Regions from separate parts of the Citrobacter freundii complex sp. 2025EL-00176 genome, predicted to be linked through region 3. Evidence: predicted binding sites of a transcription regulator. Region 3 holds the regulator's gene; each other region holds the start of a gene.
The links. The regulator CRP, encoded in region 3, controls carbon source genes, mostly activating them, when cyclic AMP is high. The targets are predictions, from matches to a motif close to ATGTGANNNNNNTCACAT.
Positions count from the first base shown of each region.

Region 1: ACVXHP_RS06640 (arabinose ABC transporter substrate-binding protein) is a predicted target of CRP. The motif match lies at 1,115-1,132, and genes of this name have one in related genera.
Region 2: uxuA (mannonate dehydratase) is a predicted target of CRP. The motif match lies at 2,235-2,252, and genes of this name have one in related genera.
Region 4: deoC (deoxyribose-phosphate aldolase) is a predicted target of CRP. The motif match lies at 2,740-2,757, and genes of this name have one in related genera.

Region 1 is NZ_JBRYHT010000001.1:1,354,798-1,360,095, reverse strand. It holds gene ACVXHP_RS06645 (DJ-1/PfpI family protein) at 401-958, shown strand; gene ACVXHP_RS06640 (arabinose ABC transporter substrate-binding protein) at 1,277-2,266, shown strand; gene araG (arabinose ABC transporter ATP-binding protein AraG) at 2,399-3,913, shown strand; gene araH (L-arabinose ABC transporter permease AraH) at 3,928-4,914, shown strand; gene otsB (trehalose-phosphatase) at 5,090-5,298, shown strand, end outside.
Region 2 is NZ_JBRYHT010000002.1:313,403-318,700, forward strand. It holds gene pdxR (MocR-like pyridoxine biosynthesis transcription factor PdxR) at 1-903, shown strand, start outside; gene uxuA (mannonate dehydratase) at 949-2,139, opposite strand; gene ACVXHP_RS08590 (mannitol dehydrogenase family protein) at 2,342-3,808, shown strand; gene ACVXHP_RS08595 (CobW family GTP-binding protein) at 3,928-4,914, shown strand; gene ACVXHP_RS08600 (phosphatase PAP2 family protein) at 4,949-5,298, shown strand, end outside.
Region 3 is NZ_JBRYHT010000008.1:62,496-67,793, reverse strand. It holds gene ACVXHP_RS16095 (YccS/YhfK family putative transporter) at 1-1,087, opposite strand, end outside; gene crp (cAMP-activated global transcriptional regulator CRP) at 1,139-1,771, opposite strand; gene ACVXHP_RS16085 (OsmC family protein) at 2,080-2,484, shown strand; gene ACVXHP_RS16080 (phosphoribulokinase) at 2,583-3,452, opposite strand; gene ACVXHP_RS16075 (YheU family protein) at 3,506-3,724, opposite strand; partial or broken gene ACVXHP_RS16070 (hydrolase) at 3,721-4,780, opposite strand; gene ACVXHP_RS16065 (NUDIX hydrolase) at 4,825-5,298, opposite strand, start outside.
Region 4 is NZ_JBRYHT010000006.1:7,793-13,090, reverse strand. It holds gene deoB (phosphopentomutase) at 1-347, opposite strand, end outside; gene deoA (thymidine phosphorylase) at 399-1,721, opposite strand; gene deoC (deoxyribose-phosphate aldolase) at 1,829-2,608, opposite strand; gene ACVXHP_RS13415 (YjjI family glycine radical enzyme) at 2,870-4,420, shown strand; gene ACVXHP_RS13410 (YjjW family glycine radical enzyme activase) at 4,392-5,255, shown strand.

The DNA of each region.
Region 1 (5,298 bases), on a different contig from region 3:
GATCGAGAATCAGCATAGCGCGTGACCAGGCATAAGAAAATCCTTAAATCTGCCTATTTATGTTTTTTTACACATTGTTATAGCAATATTCCTAATGCAGGTATTTCCTAATATAGGTTGGCTGAATGTAATCTATTGTTATGTATGGAATTAAATTTATCATTCTATAATGAAATGGTGTTTCATATCACAAAATTAAATTTAACAATAAGTTATCGTCTTGTCCTTAATGGTTATCTCCACCGTGGTTTGAGGAATTTCACGACTGGTGGGGTGAATGAAAATTAGCAGGTGGCTAATTTTTTGCGCCAGATCATTTTTGCCGGAATTAATAACTTTAATGGCCTGTACGATTCTGCATTGATCGTTTGGTGTATGTGGATAAAGCGAGGAGTGACATATGAAAAAGGTTGCTGTGCTGCTGGCGCCCGGTTTTGAAGAGGCGGAAGCGATAGTGACTATTGATATTCTGCGTCGCCTGAATATCAAAGTCGAAACGCTGGCCTGCGCTGAGTCACGGGCGGTGGTGAGCTATCATGACGTGCCGATGGTGACGGACAGCACGTTGGCCGCGCGTCAGGCGCATCTCTACGATGCCGTCGTGTTGCCAGGAGGACCGCAGGGTAGCGTTAATCTTGCCGCCAGTGAGGCAGTCATCCAGTTTGTCGCCCGTCATGATGAGACGGGAAAACTTATTTGTCCGGTGTGTTCGGCGGCTGCGCGTGTGCTGGGTGGCAACGGTCTGCTGAAGGGGCGTCGCTACGTGTGTTCGGGAGATTTGTGGCAAAACGTCACGGATGGGGAATATATCGATGCGCCCGTTGTCGAGGATGGCAATCTTATTAGCGGCAAAGGATTAGGACATATTTTTGATTTTGCGTTTACGCTTTCGGCGCGCCTGTTAGGAGATGATATTCCGGTTCGCGATCACGCCGACCACATTTACTACCGATGGTAAACATTGTTCTCCCGAATGCTTCAGCATTCGGGGACAAGGATTTGCTGACTGATGTTATGGACTAATCTGCTATTTCTCTTTTTCTTCGTTGTCAAAGTCGCGTTTTTTTATGTCATTTCTCGCTGAATTTATGTACGCAATTACTGTAATTCTGTGGTGTGATGCCGCTCTCTTATGGAGAATCAATTTCCCGCTAAAAATACCCTCAGCACTGGCATTGATCTTATCAATAAAAGGTAATGCCTTGTTTTACGTCCGAATTACAAATAATCGTCTGATTTTACCCTACATAAAAGAACGTTAAAGCTGGAGTTAACCATGCACAAATTCACTAAAGCGCTGGCTGCCATCGGTCTGGCTGCCATTATGTCACAATCCGCTATTGCTGAGTCCATGAAGCTCGGTTTCCTGGTCAAACAACCTGAAGAACCCTGGTTCCAGACGGAATGGAAATTTGCCGATAAGGCCGGTAAAGACCTTGGTTTCGAGGTAATTAAAATCGCCGTCCCGGATGGTGAGAAAACCCTTAACGCGATTGACAGCCTGGCTGCCAGCGGCGCGAAAGGGTTTGTGATTTGTACGCCGGATCCCAAACTCGGGCCTGCGATTATGGCGAAGGCGCGCGGCTACGATATGAAAGTCATTGCCGTCGATGACCAGTTTGCCAACGCGAAAGGGAAACCGATGGACACCGTGCCGCTGGTAATGATGGCGGCAACAAAAATTGGTGAACGCCAGGGCCAGGAGCTGTACAAGGAGATGCAAAAGCGCGGCTGGGATGTGAAATCCACCGCCGTAATGGCCATTACTGCGAACGAACTGGATACCGCGCGTCGCCGTACATCAGGTTCAATGGAAGCGCTTAAAGCTGCGGGCTTCCCGGAAAAACAGATCTACCAGGTTCCAACCAAATCGAATGATATCCCCGGCGCATTCGACGCCGCCAACTCCATGCTTGTTCAGCATCCTGAAGTTAAACATTGGTTGATTGTCGGCATGAACGACAACACCGTACTGGGCGGCGTGCGTGCGACCGAAGGTCAGGGCTTTAAAGCGCCAAACGTGATTGGTATCGGTATTAACGGCGTTGACGCGGTGAGTGAACTGTCCAAAGGCGAAGCGACCGGGTTCTACGGTTCATTACTACCAAGCCCGGACGTTCACGGCTATAAATCAAGCCAAATGCTCTACAACTGGGTGACGAAAGGTGCAGAGCCACCGGCATTTACTGAAGTGACGGATGTGGTGCTGATTACCCGCGATAACTTTAAAGAAGAACTGGCGAAGAAAGGTTTAGGCGGTAAGTAACAGAAATGCTGCGATGTTGTAGGCCGGATAAGGCGAAGCTGCCATCCGGCGCAATGCCCGGTGGCGCTGCGCGTACCGGGCCTACGTCCGGCGGTTTTCCAGGCCGGTAAAATCCTGAATCACGGAGACGTTATGCAACAGTCTACCCCGTATCTCTCATTTCGCGGCATTGGCAAAACGTTCCCCGGCGTTAAAGCGCTTACGGATATCAGTTTCGATTGCTATGCCGGTCAGGTGCATGCGCTGATGGGCGAAAATGGCGCCGGAAAATCAACACTGTTAAAAATTCTCAGCGGTAACTATGCGCCAACGACGGGATCCCTGGCGATCCGCGGACAAGAAGTTTCGTTTGCGGATACCACAACCGCGTTGAACGCCGGTGTCGCCATTATTTACCAGGAACTGCATCTCGTCCCGGAGATGACCGTTGCCGAAAATATCTATTTAGGGCAACTGCCGCATAAAGGCGGCATTGTGAACCGCTCGCTGCTGAACTATGAAGCGGGGCTACAGCTTAAGCATCTGGGCATGGATATCGATCCCGATACGCCATTGAAATACCTTTCCATTGGTCAATGGCAGATGGTGGAGATTGCAAAAGCGTTGGCGCGTAACGCCAAAATTATCGCTTTTGATGAACCGACCAGTTCCCTGTCGGCACGCGAGATTGAGAATCTGTTTCGCGTTATCCGTGAACTGCGCAATGAAGGGCGCATCATTCTGTATGTCTCGCACCGTATGGAAGAGATTTTTGCCCTTAGCGATGCCATTACCGTATTTAAAGATGGGCATTACGTTAAAACGTTTACGGACATGCAGCAGGTCGATCACGACGCGCTGGTGCAGGCGATGGTGGGGCGTGACCTGGGTGATATTTATGGCTGGAAATCCAGGACTTATGGCGCAGAGCGTCTGCGTTTGCATGAGGTCAAAGCCCCCGGCGTGCGCACGCCGATCAGTTTATCGGTGCGTAGCGGTGAAATCGTCGGACTGTTTGGGCTGGTGGGCGCTGGACGTAGCGAGTTAATGAAAGGGTTGTTTGGCGGCACGCGTATCACCGCAGGCCAGGTGTTTATTGATGAACAGCCAATTGATATCCGCAAACCGAGCCACGCCATTGAAGCGGGGATGATGCTGTGCCCGGAGGATCGCAAAGCCGAAGGGATTATTCCGGTTCATTCGGTGCGCAACAACATCAACATTAGCGCCCGTCGTAAACATGTATTGGGGGGATGCGTGATCAATAACGGCTGGGAAGAAACCAATGCCGATCATCATATTCGTTCGCTCAACATCAAAACACCGGGGGCAGAGCAACTGATCATGAACCTCTCAGGCGGTAATCAACAGAAGGCTATTCTTGGCCGGTGGTTATCGGAAGAGATGAAAGTGATTTTGCTGGATGAACCTACCCGCGGCATTGATGTGGGCGCCAAGCATGAAATTTATAATGTGATTTATGCTCTTGCGGCGCGCGGCGTGGCCGTGCTGTTTGCATCCAGTGATCTGCCAGAGGTTCTCGGTGTCGCCGATCGTATCGTAGTGATGAGGGAAGGCGAGATTGCCGGTGAGTTACTTCATGAACAGGCGGATGAACGCCAGGCGTTGAGCCTTGCCATGCCTAAAGTCAGCCAGGCTGTGGCCTGAATAAGGAGAGTATGATGTCTTCCGTTTCTACATCGGGTTCAGGTGCTGCGAAGTCGGCGCTAAATCTTGGCCGCATTTGGGATCAATACGGGATGCTGGTGGTGTTCGCCGTGCTGTTCCTGGTGTGTGCCATCTTCGTGCCAAACTTTGCCTCCTTCATCAACATGAAGGGGCTGGGGCTGGCGGTATCTATGTCGGGTATGGTCGCATGTGGAATGCTCTTTTGCCTGGCATCCGGCGACTTTGACCTGTCCGTCGCGTCGGTCATTGCCTGTGCCGGGGTCACCACGGCCGTGGTCATCAACATGACCGAGAGCCTGTGGATTGGCGTCGCTGCTGGTCTGTTGCTGGGGATTTTATGCGGTCTGGTGAATGGGTTTGTGATTGCACGGCTAAAAATCAATGCCCTGATCACCACGCTGGCGACAATGCAGATTGTCCGCGGTCTGGCCTACATTATCTCTGACGGCAAGGCGGTCGGGATTGAAGACGAGCGATTCTTCACCCTTGGCTATGCTAACTGGTTTGGGCTGCCGGCGCCTATCTGGATAACGATCGTGTGTTTCATCGTATTTGGCTTATTGCTGAATAAAACCACGTTTGGTCGTAACACGCTGGCTATTGGGGGGAATGAGGAGGCTGCGCGCCTGGCCGGGGTTCCGGTTGTTCGCACCAAGATTATTATCTTTATTCTTTCCGGTCTGGTGTCCGCAATTGCGGGAATTATCCTCGCATCGCGTATGACCAGCGGCCAGCCAATGACCTCAATCGGTTATGAGCTGATCGTGATTTCTGCATGTGTATTAGGTGGTGTTTCGCTGAAAGGCGGCATCGGAAAAATCTCATATGTGGTCGCCGGGGTGTTGATTCTGGGGACGGTTGAGAACGCGATGAACCTGCTGAATATCTCTCCTTTTGCGCAGTACGTCGTACGTGGTCTCATCCTGCTGGCGGCGGTAATCTTCGACCGTTACAAGCAAAAAGCGAAGCGCACTATTTGATGATTTAAGCCCTAACTTTTCAGTCTAGCTTCTGCTAATCGCCAGCCGCTACCCGGCTGGCGATTGTTTTTCCAAATGGCGAGCATGGTCACACTGTCTATACTTATATCCGTCATACATCATCTATACGGCGCGATCCGCGCGGCGTACAAACCATGATGAGGAGGATAACCGGGTGACAGCATCACTGACATTACCCCCTGAACAATCTGCAAACTGTGCTTATTTTTTTGATCTCGATGGGACACTGGCTGAGATCAAGCCCTATCCTGACCAGGTCGTTGTCCCTAAGACAATCCTGCAATTATTACATCAGTTGGCTACGCGTAACGCGGGTGCGCTGGCATTGATTTCAGGGCGCTCGATGGCTGAGCTTGACGGTCT
Region 2 (5,298 bases), on a different contig from region 3:
GAAGGGCTATCACTGCTCAGTCAAATTTTTATTACTCATCATGCTTTCAGTCAGCAAAAAAAGTGCCATATTGTAACCGAGTCCCCTTGTTATTCGGGTGCATGGCATCTGTTTAATTATTACGGCGCAGACATTACGCCAATTGCCGTCGATAACCACGGACTGCAAACAGATAAATTACCGGAATATGCAACCCAGCTTTGTTATGTCACTCCAGCGCATCAGTATCCGCTGGGTAACGTCCTGTCACTGGAGCGGCGTCAGGCATTATTGACGTGGGCGCAGCGCGTCGGCGCTTACATTATTGAAGACGATTACGATGCCGTTTTTACCTATGGAGAGAATCCCCTTCCCGCATTGAAAGCCATGGATTATCACAACCGGGTTATCTATATGGGGACATTTTCCAAAACATTGGGACCAGGAGGACGTCTTGGCTATCTGATTTGCCCTGACGAACTGCTTCCAGCCGTACAGAATATGAAAGCGCTCAACAACAACGGGAGCCAGTGGTTGTTGCAGCAATTTTTGGCCGAATTAATGCAAAATCAGGTGTTTTATACGCATATCAGCAAGCTGGCCTGCAATTATGCGGCACGTCTAACGCTATTACGCGACGGCCTATCCGCGCTGTTTCCCGAAGGGAAAATCGCTGGCGCAACGGCAGGTCTGCACCTCTCTTTACGTATTGCCAGGTCCCCCGAAACTATCGCCAGGCTGCAACAACGCTGCCTGCTGGCCGGGATTCGTTTCGATACGTTGCCAGATATAGAGAATGGCTCAGAAGCCGCATGGCGTGAAGAGAACAGCGATGCAGTCATGTTTTTCGGTTTTGGCGGATTGCAGATACAGCAGATAAAAAGAGTGCTGGCAGTACTGGAACAGGCGCTATCGCAGCCTTAATGGATTACAGGGATCGAGCCTGCTGCTCAATCCCTGTTGTTCGCCTTACAGCAGATCGCGGAACTGCGTTTGTTTCAGCGCCAGCTCAACGCCACGGACTTCCGCCAGTCCTTTCAGACGACCAATCGCCGAGTAGCCCGGGTTGGTTTTCTTATGCAAATCATCAAGCATCTGGTGCCCGTGATCGGGACGCATCGGGATTGGACGCAGATCGCCCGCTTTTTTACGACGCTGCTCTTCGCTTAGAATCGCCGCCACCACCGATACCATATCCACATCGCCCTGCAGGTGCGCACCTTCGTGGAAGGTTTTCGGGTTATCTTCACGGCAAGTTGAACGCAGGTGGGTGAAGTGAATACGATCGCCAAAGGTTTCAATCATCTTCACCAGATCGTTATCGGCGCGTACGCCGTAGGAACCGGTGCACATGGTGAAACCGTTATTGATGCTGTCGACGGTGTCTTTCAGCCACTGCATATCTTCGATGGTCGAAACGATGCGCGGCAGGCCAAGGATCGGACGCGGCGGATCGTCCGGATGCACGGCCAGACGCACGCCGACTTCTTCTGCCACGGGAACTATCGCCCGCAGGAATACCGCCATATTATTGCGCAAATCGTCTTTGCTAATGCCGTCATATTCAGCGAGGCGCGCACGGAACTGATCCAGGGTATATCCCTCTTCGGCACCAGGCAGACCTGCAATAATATTGCGCGTCAGTTTTTCAATATCGGCCTCGCTCATGGCATTGAAATAGTCCAGCGCCTGGCGTTGTTCTTCCGGAGTGTAATCTGCTTCAGCTCCCGGGCGTTGCAGAATGTGAAGTTCGAAGGCCGCAAAAGCAATCTGGTCAAAACGCAGCGCTTTGGAGCCGTCCGGCAACTGATATTCGAGGTCAGTACGCGTCCAGTCGAGGATCGGCATGAAGTTATAGCACACGGTATCGATGCCACAGGTCGCCAGATTACGGATACTCTGCTGATAGTTGGCAATCCACGTTTGGTACTGACCAGAGTGCGTTTTGATATCTTCGTGGACAGGGATGCTTTCCACCACTGACCAGGTCAGCCCTTTTTCAGCCAGAATAGCCTGGCGCTTTTTAATCTCTTCTACCGGCCATACTTCACCGTTGGCAATGTGGTGCAAGGCGGTCACAACACCCGTTGCGCCAGCCTGACGCACATCATCAAGCGATACTGGATCGTTAGGTCCGTACCAACGCCAGGTTTGTTCCATTGTTTCACCTCACAAGTTGTTATACCAAATTAGACTCACTGAATGACGACTACCATACAGGCATCTGGGTGAGGATCAACGAATCCGCGATGATTGGTTGATCCAGCTCACATTACCCGGATAAATGAGGCACACCAATTCAATTTGCTGTCATATAACTTTATACTGCCATTGTTAATTAATGGTTAATCAGGTGTATTGAATGAAAACTATTGCCTCAGTGCCGCTCGCGAAAAATGTCATGATGCCACAGTACGATCGCCACCAATTAAAAACGCGGATTGTGCATTTTGGTTTCGGTGCTTTTCACCGCGCCCATCAGGCATTACTGACCGATCGGGTACTGAATGCACAGGGTGGGGACTGGGGAATTTGCGAGATAAGTCTGTTCAGCGGCGATCGGCTAATGAGTCAGCTTCGCGAGCAGGATCATTTATTTACCGTGTTAGAAAAAGGGGCAAATGGTAACCAGCCGATTGTTATCGGCTCCGTCAAAGAATGCCTGAATGCCACGCTGGATTCGCTGGCGGCCATTATCGAAAAATTCTGTGAACCTCAGGTGGCGATTGTCTCGTTAACCATTACGGAAAAAGGCTATTGCATCGATCCGGCAACTGGCTCGCTGGATCTTTCTCATCCACGCATTGTTCATGATCTACAGACTCCGGCTGAGCCCCACTCCGCACCCGGCATTATTGTTGAAGCGCTGCACCGTCGACGTGAACGCGGGCTGCAGCCTTTTACCGTCCTCTCCTGCGATAATATCCCGGACAATGGCCATGTGGTAAAAAACGCCGTACTGGGAATGGCGGAGAAACGCTCACCTGAGCTGGCACACTGGATCCAGGAACATGTCAGCTTCCCGGGTACCATGGTAGACAGGATTGTTCCTGCCGCCACCGAAGAGTCACTGGCTGAAATCGCCCGCGAGTTGGGGGTGGCCGATCCCTGCGCAATCAGCTGCGAGCCCTTTATCCAGTGGGTGATTGAAGACAACTTTGTGTGTGGTCGTCCGCAGTGGGAAACCGCTGGGGTACAAATGGTTGAAGACGTTCTGCCGTGGGAACAAATGAAACTGCGGATGCTGAACGGTAGCCATTCGTTTCTCGCGTATCTCGGCTATCTGGCCGGATTTCAGCACATCAGCGACTGCATGCAGGACAGCGCATTTCGTGAAGCCGCCTACCGTCTGATGCTCAACGAGCAGGCGCCTACGCTGCAAATCACCGATGTTGATTTAGACCAGTACGCCTCTGGCCTGCTGGAGCGCTTTGCCAACCCGGCGCTGAAGCATAAAACCTGGCAAATCGCGATGGATGGTAGCCAAAAATTACCCCAACGCATGCTGGAAGGGATCCGCGTACATTTAGCACGGCACAGCGAGTGGCCGCTGCTGGCGCTCGGCGTCGCCGGCTGGATGCGTTACGTGAGCGGGGTGGATGATTCAGGTGCGGCCATTGATATTCGTGATCCATTGAGCGAGAAAATCGGCGCGCTTGTGGAGCAGAGTACAGAGTCAGAACGCGTCAACGCCCTGCTTTCTCTGCATGAGATTTTCGCCACCGAACTCGTACAGAATCCGCAGTTTGTTGCGGCCATTCAGCTCGCCTGGCAACGCATTGCCCAATACGGTGCGCATCAGGCTGTCATTGAGACGTTAAAAAGTTAACGATTTCTGCCATTAATCAGGACGAAGCGCGTCTTCGTCCTCTCACCCCTTCTCTTTTTCCCTGTTTTTCGCCAGGATTGTTAAATGCCATTACGGCAATTTATGATTCTGGAGTAAATGTGACTAAAACCAATCTCATCACCGGTTTTCTCGGCAGTGGCAAAACCACCTCTATTCTTCATTTATTGGCTAACAAAGATCCCGCAGAGAAGTGGGCCGTACTGGTCAATGAGTTTGGCGAAGTAGGCATTGATGGCGCCCTGTTAGCCGACAGCGGCGCATTGCTAAAAGAGATCCCTGGCGGCTGTATGTGCTGTGTTAACGGCCTGCCAATGCAGGTTGGCCTCAATACGTTGTTGCGTCAGGGAAAACCTGACCGACTGCTCATTGAACCTACCGGCCTCGGGCATCCCAAACAGATTCTGGATTTACTTACCGCTCCGGTTTACGAACCGTGGATTGATTTGCGCGCGACCCTTTGTGTTCTTGATCCTCGCCAGCTACTGGATGAAAAAAGCGTCGCCAATGACAATTTCCGCGATCAGCTGGCTGCCGCCGATATCATCGTCGCCAACAAAGCCGACCGCGCCACATCGGAAAGCGAAAACGCCCTGCAGACCTGGTGGCAGCACTACGGCGGCAATCGCCAGCTGGTTCATGCCGACCATGGAAATATTGCCGGGCAATTACTGGATTTACCCCGACTCAACCTGGCGCAGCTTCCCGCAAGCGCTGAGCACGCCCATAGTCATGCCGATAAAAAAGGGCTGGCGGCGTTAAGTTTGCCCGCACAACAGCGTTGGCGTCGCAGCCTGAACAGCGGTCAGGGTCATCAGGCCTGCGGCTGGATCTTTGACGCCGATACGGTGTTCGATACTATCGGCCTGCTGGAATGGTCGCGCCTTGCCCCGGTAGGGCGTGTAAAAGGTGTAATGCGTATCAAAGAGGGGCTGGTGCGCATTAATCGTCAGGGAGACGACTGGCATATTGAGACGCAAAACGTCGCTCCGCCGGATAGCCGTATTGAACTCATCTCCGATACCGACACCGACTGGAATACGTTACAGAGCGCATTGTTGAGACTTCGTTTAGACGGTAACGCGTAAGGTTGCCTTCGTTTTATAGCAATGGTAAACGACGATGAAAACCCGATACCCTCTCATTCTTCTGCTCAATATTGCAGGTCTGGCGCTGTTTCTGTCCTGGTATATTCCGGCCGGGCATGGGTTCTGGTCCTCACTGGATACGGGCGTCTTCCGTTTCTTCAACCAGAAGCTGGTTGAAAGCCCGCTGTTCCTGTGGATTGTTGCGATCACTAATAACCGGGCATTTGATGGCTGCTCGTTGTTGGCCATGGGCGCACTGATGCTGCACTTTTGGCTGAAGGATACGGCGGAAGGTCGCCGGCGTATTGTGGCTATTGGTCTGGTGATGCTGCTCACCGCGGTGGTATTAAATCAGTTGGGCCAGGCGCTTATTCCGGTTAAACG
Region 3 (5,298 bases):
CCGGGGATTTCAACGACAGATAGTTTTTCAGCGCCGGGATCAACGGCAACCGCCGCTGTTTGTCCGCCATTAAATCACGGGCATACAGCGGGCGCTGGGTCCGTAGCACACGGGCAATACGGCTGAAGTGCCAGTAGCAAAACTGTCCTACCGGATTGTCCGGATGCTGGTTGGCGATTTTCTCCAGAGAGCCAATCTGCTTTTCCATGGAGAAACGGGTCGGCAAGCGGTGATACAAGATATCATCGGCCAGTACGCGCAGGCGGGCGGCAACGGTGCGCGCGTTCCAGCGAATCACCTGTTCCGCGTGGCTTCGCTCAACCAGTTTTTGCACCTCTTCCGGCTGATGCAGGCTCACCGAAATATGCTCCTGCAAATCGAGCGCTTCCTGAAAGGCACGCAACAGCCGTTTGTATTCATTATTGTGATGCGCCGACAGCATATGCATTTGCTGGTAGCACTGGGTAATCAGATCCACCGCTTTTTGTTGACGAACCAGCAACGGAGGCAGCGCTTTTTCTGGATCGGCATGCTGGGTCAGCAGACTGTACTTGGCCTCACAGTAATCGGCTAATTCGCGGTACAACAGGCTGAGCGATTCGCGCAGCGGCTGCTCACGCCACATCCAGAACCAGAACCAGTTGAACAGACCGTACCACAACGTACCCAGTGCATAGATCAGCAATGGCTCCCAGACGGGCATGTTCCCGGCAAGGCTTAGCGTGAAAATTGCCGCGATGAGTGAGGCTGGCAGCAGTCGCGCATGCAGCGGGCTTAGCTCGGCGGTTACGCCAAGAATCAGCGTCAGGCCGGTGAGGATGAGCGGCAGCGGTATAGCTTGCGCCAGCAGTAACTGCATGATCAGGCTGCAACCGGCAAACAGCGACGCGCCAATAACTAAACGTTTGAAAAAACGTTTATGCGGGGTATCAAGACCGGCAATATTGCAACAAGCAGGTACGAGGGAAAACAGAAGCCCCAGATGAAGCTGACCAATGATAAGACCGACAGCCACAGGTAAACACAGCACCAGGGTCTGTCGTAGTGCGTAGTTGATCTCGGGGTGATAAATCAGTCTTCGCCACATCGGAGCAAACAAAAATGGCGCGCTACCGGGTAGCGCGCCATTTCGACGGGATTAACGCGTGCCGTAAACGACAATGGTCTTACCGTGAGCGGAGATCAGGTTCTGATCTTCCAGCATCTTCAGAATACGACCAACGGTCTCACGGGAGCAGCCAACGATCTGGCCGATTTCCTGACGGGTGATTTTAATCTGCATACCGTCCGGGTGAGTCATCGCGTCAGGCTGTTTTGCCAGATTCAGCAGAGTCTGGGCAATACGACCGGTGACGTCGAGGAAGGCAAGGTTGCCTACTTTTTCAGACGTGACCTGCAGGCGACGAGCCATCTGAGAAGACAGGCGCATCAGAATATCCGGGTTGACCTGGATTAATTGGCGAAATTTTTTGTAGGAAATTTCAGCGACTTCACATGCGGTTTTGGCCCGTACCCAAGCGCTACGTTCCTGGCCTTCTTCAAAGAGGCCTAATTCACCAATAAAATCGCCCTGATTCAGATAAGAAAGGATCATTTCTTTCCCTTCTTCATCTTTGATCAGCACTGCCACTGAGCCTTTAACGATGTAATACAACGTTTCCGCTTTTTCACCCTGGTGAATCAGCGTGCTCTTCGATGGGTACTTATGAATATGGCAATGAGACAAGAACCATTCGAGAGTCGGGTCTGTTTGCGGTTTGCCAAGCACCATGCGCGGTTATCCTCTGTTATAAGCTGTCTCCAGAGCCAGAAAACGACGCTGCCTCTGGGTTTGCAAAAATGTGCTTCCCGCTACCTGGGAAGGGGGCTACTAAAAATAGACTGCAGCCTGTAATGTGATGTCCTCTGCATACATGCAGTACGTCAATGTATTACTGTAGCATCCTGACTGTTTTAGCATAGCTTTCGCCGTGTGTCTCCTGGTGTCTCGCTTCAGCATGACGCAGGTCGCCTTCCGTTGCGAGAATTGTTATGTACGCGTAATCTGTCAGGAAAATTGAAACATTGGAGTTACGAAATATGCAAGCGCGTGTAAAGTGGGTTGAGGGGTTAACCTTCCTCGGAGAGTCCGCCTCTGGCCACCAAATTTTGATGGACGGTAACTCCGGTGATAAAGCGCCGAGCCCGATGGAAATGGTATTAATGGCCGCGGGTGGTTGTAGCGCGATCGATGTGGTGTCGATCCTGCAAAAGGGACGTCAGGATGTGACCAACTGCGAAGTGAAACTCACCTCTGAGCGCCGTGAAGAAGCGCCGCGTTTGTTTACCCACATCAATCTGCATTTCATCGTCACCGGCCACGATCTGAAAGATGCGTCGGTCTCCCGTGCCGTCGATCTCTCGGCGGAAAAATATTGTTCTGTGGCATTGATGCTGGAAAAAGCGGTGAATATTACCCACTCCTATGAAGTGGTTGCTGCGTAACACATGACGCCGGATGGCGGCGTGGCCTTATCCGGCCTACAGAACGATACTGATTTGTAGGCCCGATAAGCGTAGCGCCATCGGGCACATCCCATACATCACTCTATCTTTTTGCCTTCCATCAGACGCTGGACCAGCGGCAGCATAATCAATTCCATCGCCAGACCCATTTTGCCGCCAGGCACGACTAATGTATTGATGTGGGAAATGAATGAGCCTTGCAGCATGGCCAGAAGCCACGGAAAGTCGATCCCTTCCAGATTGCGAAAATGAATCACCACAAAGCTTTCGTCCAGCGACGGAATACTCTTGGCTGCAAAAGGGTTTGAGGTATCGACGGTGGGCACGCGCTGAAAGTTAATGTGCGTACGGGAAAACTGCGGCGTGATGTAATTGATGTAATCGTCCATTGAGCGCACAACCGAGTCCATCACCGCTTCACGCGAGTGTCCACGCTCGCTGGTATCGCGGGTCAGCTTCTGGATCCATTCCAGGTTAACGATCGGCACCACGCCGACCAGAAGATCGACATGCCGGGCCACATTTTGCTGTGGAGTGACGACGCCGCCGTGTAGCCCTTCATAGAACAGGACATCCGTCGGTTCAGGCAATGGCTGCCAGGGGGTAAACGTCCCCGGAACCTGGTTCCACGGTACGGCTTCATCGTAGGTATGCAGATATTTGCGCGACTGACCTGTTCCCGTCTGGCCGTATTCAATGAAGGTTTGTTCCAGCAGACCAAAGTCATTGGCTTCAGGACCGAAATAGCTGATATGCCGCCCGGCATCGCGCGCTTTGCGAATCGCCATGTCCATTTCCGGACGGGTATAGCGATGAAAACTGTCACCTTCCACCTCGGCGGCGCGCAGATTTAACTGCGCGAAAATTTTACGAAACGCGAGGCTGGTGGTGGTGGTCCCCGCGCCGCTGGATCCTGTTACCGCAATCACCGGATGTTTGGCAGACATAACAACTCCATGAATTGGTTGATTTTTTATTATAGTCGGCCGTCGGCTACGGATTACTCGTGAATCTGCTTCCTCGGCATGATGTTGACCGTTTCATGCAGTTCGGACCACACCAGCACGGCTTCACCTGATTGTAGTTGGCGTTTGACGTCGGCGACTTTTTGTTCGAGCGAGCGTTCATGTTCACCATAATCGGTGCCTTCGCGCAAGACAAAGCTTTCAATCAGATTGTCCAGCGCGTCCGGGGAGATGTCTTGCCAGGGGATAATCATGATGACGCCTCCAGATACGTTGTCAGCCAGTCGGGAATTCTGGATTCCAGCCACATCTCAGGGCGGCGCAGCGTGCCGCCAATAAAGCCGACGTGTCCGCCGTGTTCAGTCAACTGATACTCCACCTGTGAGGGCAGGTTTTCCGGTTCAGGGATCACGTGATGATCCATAAACGGATCGTCCTTGGCATGGATAATCAGCGTCGGTTTGGCGATCTGATTAAGCAATGGCATGGCGCTACACTGGCGATAATAGTCTATAGCATCGGCAAAACCGTGGATTTTGGCGGTGATCAGATCGTCAAAATCACGAATGCGACGCAGGGATTTCAACTGGGTCAGACTCACCGGCAGCGAACCCGGGTAGGCCTGTAGCTTACGCGAGGCGTTAGCTTTCAACAGATTGAGCAGATAGCGCTGGTAGACGCGTGAGAACCCCTTCTCCATATGGTAACTACAGGCTTCCAGCACGAAAGGCGCAGAGACAATAACCGCTGCATCAATGGGAATGTCGTTGCCTTCTTTGGCCAGCAGGCAGGCCAGCATGTTCCCGCCGAGTGAATAGCCTACCGCCGCGGTCGGCACACGACCAAACTCACGCTCCAGCCAATGTAAAAACCAGGTGCCATCTTCTGTTTCACCAGAATGATAAATACGGTTGAGACGATTTGGCTCGCCGCTGCAGCCGCGAAAATGCATCACCACGCCCAGCCAGCCGCGCTTTTGCGCTGCTTCAATCAGGCCATGTGCGTACGGGCTGTTCAGACTGCCTTCCAGACCGTGAAAAACCACCAGGCGCGGTTTGTGCTTCGCCTGTTGCGGATCTTCACTCCACGCCAGATCGACAAAGTCACCGTCGGGTAATTCCAGACGCTGCCAGTGGGCGTCGAACTTCACCTTACGGCGAATTAAACGCGGCAGCATTGTCTGCAAATGGCGGTTACTGATACCGCGCATCGGGCGGAATTCTCGCGAATCATCAGTAGGTGGGATCATTTCTGTGGACGTGATTTCAACCATAACACCAGAGCAATTAATAATCGGAAAGAATAACTATACCGCGCGCAGCGTCTGCGGGTTAGCCAATATGTGATTTTGTCGCTAGTCAGTCAGCAGATTACGCGAGAAAAGATGAAAATCGACGTCGGGCTTTCGTCGCCACAGGCGAGCTTTACGCGTCCCTGTCGCCACGCTTTCTCCGGTATCTTCAAACATTCCTGACGCTTCAAAGCGGCGAATCAGACTTTTACGCTGGATCGACTGACCGAGGATCACCTCAGTGGCTTCGAGCAGTTGCCCATGGGTAAATGTCTCCGGCAAGCAGTATACAGGCAGTAATGAGTACATCGTTTTTTGCCGTAAGCGATGCAGTGCCGCCGCAATGATGTCTCCGTGGTCGAACGCGAGGGAATAACTTTTCAGCTCATCAACCGGCACCCAACGGGCATTGCTGACGCTGGCGATGTGCGGCGCACAGTCTACCCAGGCGATTAGCGCAAACCAGGAGATCGTCAGACTCCAGCCGCGCGGGTCGCGATCCGGGCCGGAAAAGGTATCCAGTTGTTCCAGCCACGA
Region 4 (5,298 bases), on a different contig from region 3:
TAGCCCCAGTCGAACAGAACCGGCACACCGGCGATTTCCCAGTGGCCAGACGGCGTATCTTTCCCGGAAGAGAGTTCATGCGCCCAGGCGTAGGCGCCAATGACTTCCGCGTTACCGTCCTGACCTGCAGCAATTTTACCGGTAGAACCTTCGTGAGCTTTCACCAGGCCCAGACGGGTCAGGTTAGGCAGATTCAGTGGGCCTTTGCGACCATTGTCAGCTTCGCCTTTCGCACAGGCTTCCGCAATGTGTCCCATAGTGTCTGAACCTACGTCGCCAAAGCGATCCGCATCTTCAGTCGCACCAATACCAAAGGAGTCCAGCACCATAATAAATGCACGTTTCATCTTGTTCTCCATACATCTGCGCCGCAAAAAAGCGATCAGATCAGTATACAGTTATTCGGTTATACGACGATAGACTGTCGGTGTAATTTCTGGCGCTTTATCGTCAAGGCTGATTGCCGCTTTGACCGCTTTCGCCGCTTCCTGCCAACTGGCTTCATCTTTCGCGTGGATCACTGCCAGCGGACGCTGTCCGTCTACGCTGTCGCCCAAACGGGCCATGTCACTAAAGCCGACGCTGTAATCAATGGTGTCCGATGCCTGACGGCGTCCGCCGCCCATAGAAACGACTGCCATACCCAGCGCACGGGTATCCATCGCGCTGACGAAACCTTCGGTATCAGCATAGACGGCTTTACTGAGCATCGCCGTCGGCAGATACTTCGCATAGTTTTCAACGAAGTCGGTCGGGCCTTTCTGCGCCGCAACCATACGGCCAAAAATTTCCGCCGCTTTACCGTTGTCCAGCACCGCCTGCAATTTCGCGCGGGCTTCGGCGTCATCTTTCGCCAGATTGCCGGAGATCAGCATTTCCACGCACAGCGCCATAGTGACGTCTAACAGACGTGGATTACGGTATTCACCGGTCAGGAACTGGACGGCCTCGCGGACTTCTACCGCGTTACCTGCGCTGGAAGCCAGCACCTGGTTCATATCGGTTAACAGTGCGGTGGTACGTACACCCGCTCCGTTCGCCACGCCGACAATCGCTTCGGCAAGGGCTTCAGAAAGTTCATAGGTCGGCATAAATGCGCCGCTGCCTACTTTCACATCCATCACCAACGCATCCAGACCTTCGGCCAGCTTTTTCGCCAGGATAGAGCCGGTAATCAGCGGGATAGAATCCACCGTCGCGGTAATATCGCGGGTGGCATAAAAACGTTTATCCGCCGGTGCGAGCGAGCTGGTTTGCCCAATAATCGCCACACCCACGTCTTTAATAATTTCACGGAAACGCGCGTCGTCCGGGAAGATATCAAACCCAGGAATCGCTTCCAGTTTATCGAGCGTACCGCCGGTATGGCCCAGGCCGCGCCCGGAAATCATCGGAATATAGCCGCCACAGGCAGCAACCATCGGGCCTAACATCAGTGACGTTACGTCACCCACGCCGCCGGTAGAGTGTTTATCCACAATCGGGCCGTTCAATTGCAGGCTTTTCCAGTCCAGCACGGTTCCTGAATCACGCATTGCCATGGTCAGCGAAACTCGCTCAGGCATTGTCATATCGTGGAAGAAAATGGTCATCGCCAGGGCGGCGATTTGCCCTTCAGAGATGGTGTTGTCGCGAATCCCATTGATAAAGAAACGAATTTCTTCATCGCTCAGCGCATGACCATCACGTTTTTTACGAATAATTTCTTGTGCGAGAAACACGTTAACCTCCCGATTATGGGCCGGGTAAGCAGTGCGCTTCCCGGCAAGTCGTATTGATGCCGGATGGCGGCTTACGCCTTATCCGGCCTACGATGGGCAATTCAAACTTAGTAGCTGCTTGCGCTCTTACCGTCGCCGTGACCAAGCGCTTTTAGCAGGCTCGCCAGCAGGCTGGATGCACCAAAGCGGTAATGGCGGGAATCTGCCCAGTCGGCGCCAAACAGTTCGTCAGCAATCGCCAGGAACTGCTGCGCGTCTTCTGCAGTACGCACGCCGCCAGCCGGTTTGAAACCAACGGTTTTAGAAACGCCCATATCACGGATCACTTCCATCATGATGCGAGCGCTTTCAGGGGTCGCATTGACCGGTACTTTACCAGTAGACGTTTTGATGAAATCCGCACCGGCTTTGATGGAGATTTCTGACGCTTTGCGAATCAGCGCTTCTTCTTTCAGTTCACCGGTTTCGATGATCACTTTCAGCAGCACGTTTGCCGCCGCACACGCGTCTTTACAGGCTTTAACCAGATCAAAACCGATCTGCTCGTTACCCGCGATCAGCGCACGATACGGGAACACCACGTCAACTTCATCAGCACCGTAGGCAATCGCCGCGCGGGTTTCAGCCAGCGCGATCTCAATGTCGTCATTGCCTTGCGGGAAGTTGGTGACGGTGGCAATACGGATGTCCGGTGTGCCCTGCTCTTTCAGAGTCTTACGCGCAATAGGAATGAAACGTGGATAGATGCAAATTGCTGCCGTGTTGCCAACCGGGGTCTTCGCCTGATGACACAGCGCGATCACTTTTTCATTGGTGTCGTCGTCATTCAGGGTGGTCAGGTCCATCAGTTTCAGGGCACGCAGGCTGCTTGCTGTTAAATCGGTCATAACATTCTCCAACGGCATCGCCGTATAAAATTTCACCTTGCGAGTTTGTTAGTATTCTAACATCCACTCGCTATTACACTTCGATATACATCACAGTTAATGAAAACCACATACAGATTTGCATTACTCTAATGAGATCTACCTCAAATAATTCACCTTTCCAGACACGATGGGGTGGCATGAAGCGCATCCGGATCAAAGGTTGGGGCGCTGTTGCTTTCTACAATGACGCGATACCTTCGGCACATAAAGGAACCAACGATGCCTACTTCAAGCGAATTCGCGCTGCAACAGCGGTGCCAACAAATCGTGACCAGCCCAACGCTCAGTCCTGAGCAGAAACGCCACTTTCTGGCGCTGGAGGCTGAAAACGCGCTGCCTTATCCGCAACTGCCCGCTGAGGCCCGCCAGGCGCTGGATGACGGGGTGATCTGCGATATGTACGAAGGTCATGCCCCATTCAAACCGCGCTATGTGCTGCCTGATTACGCGCGTTTCTTGGCCAATGGTTCCTCATGGCTGGAGCTTGAAGGCGCCAGCGACCTTGATGATGCACTGTCCTTGCTCACCATCCTGTACCACCATGTTCCGTCAGTGACCTCAATGCCGGTCTACCTCGGCCAGCTCGACGCCCTGCTGCAACCGTATGTTAGAATTCTAACACAAGAAGAGATCGATATTCGAATAAAACGTTTCTGGCGTTATCTCGACAGAACCCTGCCAGACGCGTTTATGCATGCCAATATTGGTCCCGCCGATACGCCAGTCACCCGTGCAATTTTACGCGCCGACGCAGAGTTAAAGCAGGTGTCGCCTAATCTGACATTCATTTATGATCCGCAAATTACCCCTGACGATCTGCTGCTCAACGTGGCGCAAAATATCTGCGAGTGCAGTAAGCCGCACATATCCAACGGCCCCGAAAATGATAAAATTTTCACAAAAGGTCAGTATGGCGTCGTGAGTTGTTACAACTCTTTACCGCTCGCCGGAGGCGGCAGCACGCTGGTCAGGCTCAATCTGAAAGCCATCGCAGAGCGCAGCACCTCTGTCGATGACTTCTTTACGCGCACCCTACCGCACTACTGCCAGCAGCAAATCGCCATCATTGATTCACGATGTGAATTCCTCTACGAGAAATCACATTTCTTTGAGAATAGCTTCCTCGTGCAGGAAGGGTTGATTGATCCCGAACGTTTTGTGCCGATGTTCGGGATGTATGGTCTGGCGGAAGCGGTAAACCTGCTGTGTGAGAAGGCAGGACAAAGCGCCCGCTATGGTAAAGATGCGTTCGCCAATCAGCTTGGGTATCGCATTAGCGGCCAACTGGCGGAGTTTGTCGTACGGACACCGGTGAAGTATGGCTGGAAGCAGCGCGCAATGCTGCATGCGCAGTCGGGGATCAGTTCTGACATCGGCACCACGCCCGGCGCGCGTCTGCCTTATGGTGATGAACCTGACCCCATCACCCATCTGCAAACCGTCGCGCCGCATCACGCATATTATCACGCGGGGATCAGCGATATCCTGACGCTGGATGAAACCATCAAGCGTAACCCACAGGCGCTGGTGCAACTGTGCCTCGGCGCGTTTAAAGCCGGAATGCGTGAATTCACCGCCAACGTGAGCGGCAACGATCTGGTCCGCGTCACGGGCTATATGGTGCGCCTGTCGGATCTGGAAAAATATCGTGCCGAAGGATCTCGCACTAATACCACCTGGCTTGGTGAAGAGGCCGCACGCAATACGCGCATTCTGGAAAGACAACCTCGTGTGATAAGCCATGAACAGCAGATGCGCTTCAGTCAGTAAACTGATCCCTTTCTCCTGCGTCGACGGGCCGGGCAGCCGCCTGGCTCTGTTCCTGCAAGGGTGTAATCTGCGCTGTAAAAACTGCCACAATCCATGGACGATGGGGCGCTGCAACGACTGCGGAGAATGTGTGCTGCATTGCCCGCATGAAGCGCTGAGCCTGAGTGCAGGAAAAGTATGGTGGCAGTCCGATGTGTGTCAGCAGTGCGACACCTGCCTGCGCCTGTGCCCGCAGCAGGCGACGCCGATGGCGCAAACCATGAGCGTTGATCAGGTGTTGCAGCATATTCGCAAGGCAGCCCTGTTTATTGAAGGCATTACGGTCAGCGGTGGCGAAGCGACTACCCAGTTGCCGTTTATTGTAGCGCTGTTTACCGCGCTCAAAACCGATCCTCTGCTGCAACATCTGACCTGCATGGTCGACAGCAACGGCATGCTGAGCGAAACCGGCTGGCAAAAACTGTTGCCGGTGTGCGACGGCGTTATGCTCGATTTAAAAGCCTGGGATAGTACATGCCATCGCCAGCTTACCGGGCGAGACAATACGCTGATTAAACAAAGCATTACCTTTCTGTCAAGGCAGGGAAAGCTTGCTGAGCTACGCCTGTTAGTGATCCCCGACCATGTGGATTATTTGCAACATATTGATGCGCTGGCTGCGTTCATTAAGCAGTCAGGCGACGTACCGGTGCGTCTGAACGCCTTTCATGCGCATGGGGTGTATGGCGAAGCAAAAGACTGGCCGAGCGCAACGCCAGAGGATGTGGAGCAACTGGCGGCAGGGCTACGCGAACGCGGTGTGAATAATATGATCTTCCCGGCGCTGTACCTGTGAAATGCCGGATGGCGGCTATGCCTTATCCGGCCTACACATGAGG